DNA from 2 places in the Novosphingobium sp. EMRT-2 genome. Region 1 is predicted to be linked to the other one. Evidence: riboswitches for the same ligand, from Rfam matches in the RefSeq annotation. Region 1 holds a riboswitch; the other holds the start of a gene.

Region 1 (3,241 bases):
CGCAATCCAGCTGTAGTTGCCCTGCGCGAACAGCACGCCGATCCGGGCATCACCGCTCAGCTCAATGCCCCGCGCGTGCGCCTTGCGGACGTTGGCGTAGTAGCCGAAGCGCGTTGTGGTCGTGCCGGGCACATAGCAGGATGCAGGCAGCGGGCCGCTGGTGGGGCAATAGGCGAAGTCGATCAGGTTGTCGGTGTCGCGCTCGAACCATGTCGCGGAGCCGCGCAGCACGCTGCCCAGCGCCTGCTCGAAGCTGACCGACCAGCCCTTCGCCTTTTCGGGCTTGAGATCCGCGTTACCGTAGAGGCTGAACAGCTGGTAGAGCGACGGGGCCTTGAACCCTTCGTCATAGCTGGCGCGCAGCACCGTCTTGCCCGCGTTGGGCGTATAGACGCCGCCGGCGCTGAACACCGTGTTCCCTCCGAACCGCGACTGGTGATCGTAGCGCACGCCGCCGTTGAGCGTCAGCCCGGCGAGAGGCGTCGCGCGCAACTCGCCATAGAGGCTGTCGGTCGAAGCGCGCTGCGGCACCAGCGCATAGGGCGCGGTGTTGTTGCCGGGCGAGGCCGTGGTCATGCGCTGTTCCTCGCGTTCGGCGCCGAACACGGCCTGCACCGCGTCGGAAAAGCGGAACGACCCCTGGTATTCGAAGCGGCGGACGCGGCCGTGCGCGTCGAAGTTCAGCGGGCGGATCGCGCGGGCGGGATCGTAGTTCTCGCGGTCGGTCTCGGTCTGCATCGCCGCCAGCCGGTTGGTGAAGCGGCCGTCGAGCAGCGCGAGATTGAGCCCGGCATAGCCCGACCATTCCTTTGTCAGGCCATAGACGAGCGAGTCGCCCGAGGTGCCGTCGAAATCGTTGCGCGCGTCGGCCCAGTAGCCGCGCAGGTCAAACGACAGGTTGGGCGTCAGCTTGAACGTGGCCGTGCCACTGGCCGAGGTGCGGCGGTATCCGTCCGGCTCGGTGCCATTGCTGCGGGCCGAAATGCCGTCGGTGGAGAAGGTCGAGGCGGACAGCCGCCAGTCGACCAGCGTGCCCGTGCCGCCGACGCCGGCTTGCGCGTTCACCGTCTTGTGCGTGCCCGCCTCCACCGCCAGGCTGCCTTCCAGCGGTTTTTCCGCGCGGCGCGTGGTCACGTTGACGACGCCGCCGATCGCGTCGCTGCCCCACAGGATCGATTGCGGGCCGCGCAGGATCTCGATGCGTTCGATGTCATCGACGAACAGGTTGGAAAAGGCATAACCGCCGGACGTGGCGGACGGATCGGACAGCCGCACACCGTCGATCACCATGACCGACTGGCCGGCGTCCGCGCCGCGGATGCGCAGCGAGGTGGCGGTGCCATAGCCGCCGTTGCGCGAAAGGCTGATGCCGGGCGTGCGGACCAGGACATCGGTCACGGCCAGCGGCTGCACCTGCCGGATGGCCGCCTCGTCCAGCACGGTGACGGTGGACGAGACGCGATCCTGCGCGACCGGCGTGCGCAGCGCGGTCACGACGATGGAGGTGTCAGGCGCCGCGTCGGGCGCCGGATCGTCGGGGTAAGGGGCGGCATGGGCGGCCACGGGAAGGCCCAGCGAGAGCGAGAGGACGGAAACAACGGAACAACGGGTCAGGCGCATGGTGCGGTTCCCTGGATACGAACGGCGATGACCTGCCGTTCGGACCGCATGGAAAACGCCCGCCGCGCGACGCCCCGGCGAGATCGCCGGAGGGCACGAGACGACGCTTCCCGCACGGTCTTCCCGGCAGGCAGTGGCTGTCGTTGCGCGAGGGATCGTCCCGCCTTTGACGCGGGAACCTCGAACGTCCGGTGCACCCTGCCCGAACGAAGAACGACCGCGTCAGGCAGGTCTCCTGGCTCGCGGGTCAATGCTGGTCCGGCCGCCTTCTCAGGACGGTGAAGTCCCAATGGCGTGATGGCCGGTCGGCTCGCCGCTTACAGTTGCAGGGGCAGCCGGGGTTTCGCACCCCGTTCCCTTTTGATCCCCTTTCGGGGAACCTGTCGCAGAGCGGCGGATAGCTTCGCGCCGGCCATGCCGCAAGCGCGAATGCTTGCGGCGGCGCATCGCTTCGCTTATCACCGGCAGCGTAACGGGTGCCCGAAAGGGCTTAATCGGGAAGTCCGGCCGGCGGAAATCCGCCGAATCCGGCACTGCTCCCGCAACTGTGACCGGTGAGCGCATCGCCATCACGCCATTGGGGTTCCGGCCCTGAGAAGGCGGCGACAGGCGCGATGATCCGGGAAGTCAGGAAACCGGCCCGCTACCGTCGTTCCTTCGCGCGGGCGGGATGCACCGGGCGGACGAGGGCTTCTCCCTTGGCGGACGACATATGTGCGTTTGTTGCCGAAGGGGGCCTGTGATGAACTGCGTCTGACATCCACGACACCCGCAGCAGGCGTGCGCCCCGGCCCCGAGCTTTCGGTTCCGCGCCCGCCCGCGCACCGCAAAGGCCCCCGCGCCGCAGCCGATGGTCGCGTGCGCGGCCACAACGCGAAATCCAACCCGTTCAGGAGACCCCTCATGGTCCGCAATACCCGATTCGAACTGTCCGTCTTCGGGCTTCTCGCACTCGTCATGCTCGTCACGCGCAGCCATTCGCTTAGCCAGGTCATCCACCTGCCCGATACCAGCCTCGCCAGCTTCTTCGTGCTGGGCTTCTTCGTCCGCCGCGCGGCGGCGTTCGGCGCGCTGTTCCTGCTTGGCTATGCCATCGACGTGGTAGTGATCGGCTGGTTCGGCCAGTCGAGCTTCTGCTTCACGCCCGCCTACTGGATGCTGGTGCCCGCCTATGGCGTGATGTGGCTGGCCGGACGGTACGCGCAAACCCGGCTGGGTGCGAGCCTTGCCGCCCTGCCGATCATGGCCGTGCTGCTGATCTGCGCCACCTTCGCGTCCGAACTGCTTTCCAGCGGCGGCTTCTACTTCCTCGGCGGCCGCTTCGCCGATCCCACGCTCGCCGGCTTCCTGCCGCGCATCGGGCGCTATTTCCCGCCGACGCTGTGGGCCACGCTGGGCTGGAGCGGCCTGGCCGCCGCCGCGTTCTCGCTGCTGTCCCTGATCCGGCCCGAACTGCGTGAAAGCGAGCGCCGGTGAGCGGAACCGACGACAGCGCGCACCGCGAGCGCACTCGCCGGCACAAGGCGGTGGTCGACGCCAAAATCGCCGCCGCCACGCGCGACAAGGGCCTGCTGCTGGTGCTGACCGGCAACGGCAAGGGCAAGTCCTCCAGCGCCTTCGG
Region 2 (3,241 bases), on a different replicon from region 1:
AGAGCGCCGAGTGGATATGGATCGACATTCTGGGCGCGACGCTCCTGATGCTCTGCCTTACCGGCGGCTGGATGTGGTGGCGCAGTCAAAAGCAGAAGGCTCAGCCAGTTTGACCGGTCCCGAATAGCAGGACACGCTATGCTCAGCCTGCTGCTCGCCCTTTGCGGACTGGCGCTTCTGGCGATCCTCTTCTGGCTGACCGACGCCGGTCGAAGGGCGCTGCGTCGCCGATGGGATGCATGGCGTCAGCGGCCGCACCTGTTCCGCGTGACCCGGCGGATCGATCATGACGAAACGCATTTCTCGCTCCATCTTACGCCGGTGGGAGGCAAGTGCCGTCCTTTCATTGCCGGACAATATCTGACCGTCCTCGGCCCCCTGCTTCCGGCGGGAAACCACGCCGAGCGCCGCTATTCGCTCGACCGCTGGGATGCCTCGCCCGGCGAGTACGGCCTGACGATCAAGAAGGAACCGATGGGCCGCGTCTCGGGCTGGCTGCACGAGACGATCCGTGAAGGTGACGAGTTGCAATGCCGTCTGCCGGAGGGTGATTTCGTCCTGCCGGAGATCGGCGATAACGCGCCTATCGTGTTGATAGCGGCCGGTGTCGGCATTACTCCGCTCAGGTCGATGATCCATGCCTTGCGCGCGCGGGCTAGTGGCCCCGTCACCTTGTTCTTCACGGCGCGAAGCTTGCCGGGCCTGATCTTTCACGAAGAGTTCGAAACGCTGGCACGGGAATGGACCTCCTTCCGATACCACGCCCGCCTGACGGGGCAGGACGACATGTGGGAAGGAAATACAGGCCGTTTCAGCGCAGCCGATCTTGTCACCGCCGACAATGGCCGTGCCCACTACCTGTTCTGTGCCTCGCACGCGATGATCGAGGATCTGTCACAGGGGCTGCGCGACAAGGGCGTCCCGCGCTCGCGCATCCACTACGAGTTGTTTGCTACCAGCGCGGGTCTGTGCGGCAATTTCACCATGACCGTAGGCGAGGCGGAAATCCCGGTCGAGGGCTATCCCAGCTTGCTCGCCGCCATGGAGACGCATGCCATTCCGGCAGTGTCCGACTGCCGGGCCGGGCACTGCGGCCTCTGCCGCCGCCATCTTGCTTCCGGGAGCGTCGAACATGGGCCGGGCCTTGCCTGTTCGCTGCGCCCCGGCGAGTTCCTCCCCTGCATCGCTGTTCCAACAAGCGATATCAGAATCGCGGCCTGAGCGATGCGGCGCTCGAGCTCAGTACTGCGTCAGGATGGCGCGACTTGCGCAATCCTGACGATGCTCAAATCCCACGCTCCTTGCTGCACCGAGAAGCAAAGGCATTGGCATCCGCAACCGCATCGTCTAATCGGCCCGCTGAATGTTGGATATTTTCAGCATTCATTGATCGCGCCGGTGCCCTGACAAGGGGCTTAATCGGGAATGCGGTGCGGGAGCTTGCTCCCAAATCCGCGGCTGTCCCTGCAACTGTAAGCGGATAGCGCGATGCACATCGTCCCTTCGATGGAAAAGGGGCAGCCACTGGGCCGGACGCTAAATCCTGCGAGGCCTGGGAAGGCGTGCATCAAGCTGTGACCCGCGAGCCAGGAGACCTGCCGGCGTCTGGTCGCTCTTGCCCTGGTCCAGGGGATGGCCGCGGCACGGTGAACTCCGTCTGAGCGACGAACGAGCGGCTGGGGCCGCATCGGCAGACGTGCGTTGGCCGCCCATGGCGTCCGGCCGCCGCGCGTGCCGACCGTTCGCGAACGGCACGCCCCGGCCACGTCGCAAGACGCCGGGGGACTATGTGTGACCAAGACTTTCCTTTCCAGTTGCGCGCTCGTCGCGCTCATCCTGCCTGCCCTCGCGCATGCCGAAACGGCGGCAGAAACCGATGCCGCCGAAGCCGAACGATCGGGCAGCGAGATCGTGGTTTTCGGGCGCGGTGAAGCGAAGATCGGTACGGCTCATGCCGCCAGCGAAGGCAGCGTTGCCGGTTCCGATCTGCTGGTCCGTCCGCTCCTTCGCGTGGCCGAGCTCCTGGAAGCGGTTCCCGGCATGGTGGCGGCCCAGCATTCGGGGAGCGGCAAGGCGAACCAGTATTTCCTGCGCGGCTTCAACCTCGATCATGGGTCGGACTTCACGACCTATATCGACGGTGTGCAGATGAACTTCCGCACACACGGCCACGGTCATGGCTATCTCGATCTCAATGGCCTGATCCCGGAAATCGTGGCGCGGGAAGATTTTCGCAAAGGCCCCTACCGAGCCGATGGAGGCGATTTTGCCCTGGCCGGGGCAGCCTATATGTCCACCATCGACGAATACGAACGGCCCTGGGCATCGGCCGAGGCCGGTTCCTATGGCTGGCGCCGGGTTGCCGTCGGCGGAACATTTCGCGGTTTGGGACAGGGCGACCTAACCCTCGTCGGCCAGGCGAAGGTCTATGATGGTCCCTGGCAGGAGCCAGAACGCCTGCGTCATTACTCAGGCTTCGCCAAATACCGCATGCCGGTCGGCGCGGGCACCGTTGAGGCTACACTTCATGCCTATCGGGCGACATGGAGCCCGACCGAGCAGATTCCCGAGCGGGTCGTCGGCACGCCTCTGTGCCCGGACGTGTTCTGCTCTCCTGATCCATCCGCGCGTGGCGAAACCACACGGCTGATCGGGAACATCATGGTCGAACAGCCGAGTTGGCGCGCCAATGCCTATGCCCAGTTCTACGACTGGTCGATGTTCTCGAACCCAACTTATGCCGACGCCGATGGAACCAGCGCACAGATCCGGCAATTCGACCAGCGCTGGGTGTTCGGGCTGATGGCACAGAAGCGCTGGGAACCTGCACCCGGTCTGTCGCTGACGGTGGGCACCGAGAACCGGTATGACGCCATCGGCAATGTCGGCGTTGACCGCACCGCCGACCGCACGTTCCTGGCCTCGCTTGGTCACTATCGCGTCAAGGAACTGTCGTCCGCCCTTTATGGCGAGGCAACCTGGACGCCGATCCAAGGGCTGCGCCTGACGGGCGGCCTGCGCGGAGACTATTACCACCATTCTGTCGAGGCGCGCGATCCGGCTGCCATCTCGCTGGGGGAGGGGAGTGGCTCCGACGCGATCATCTCGCCAAAGGCTGCCTTGGCCTATCGGATCACGCCGCATTTCGAGGTCTACGCCAACTGGGGCAGGGGTTTCCATTCCAACGATGTTCGCGGTGCGGTGAATACGGCCAGTCCTGTCCCGGTGCTCGTCCGCGGCA

The links. A riboswitch is a leader RNA that binds a small molecule or an ion and turns the genes downstream of it on or off. The one in region 1 is predicted to bind cobalamin.
Region 2: it holds a riboswitch for cobalamin, as region 1 does, so the genes downstream of both, FA702_RS01380 (TonB-dependent receptor) here and FA702_RS20535 (TonB-dependent siderophore receptor) in region 1, are expected to answer to the same signal.

The regions. Positions count from the first base shown of each region.
Region 1 is NZ_CP039697.1:571,938-575,178, reverse strand. It holds gene FA702_RS20535 (TonB-dependent siderophore receptor) at 1-1,620, opposite strand, end outside; cobalamin riboswitch at 1,828-2,019, opposite strand; cobalamin riboswitch at 2,078-2,279, shown strand; gene FA702_RS20530 (hypothetical protein) at 2,524-3,096, shown strand; gene cobO (cob(I)yrinic acid a,c-diamide adenosyltransferase) at 3,093-3,241, shown strand, end outside.
Region 2 is NZ_CP039695.1:254,328-257,568, forward strand. It holds gene FA702_RS01370 (PepSY domain-containing protein) at 1-113, shown strand, start outside; gene FA702_RS01375 (2Fe-2S iron-sulfur cluster-binding protein) at 139-1,221, shown strand; cobalamin riboswitch at 1,380-1,618, shown strand; gene FA702_RS01380 (TonB-dependent receptor) at 1,792-3,241, shown strand, end outside.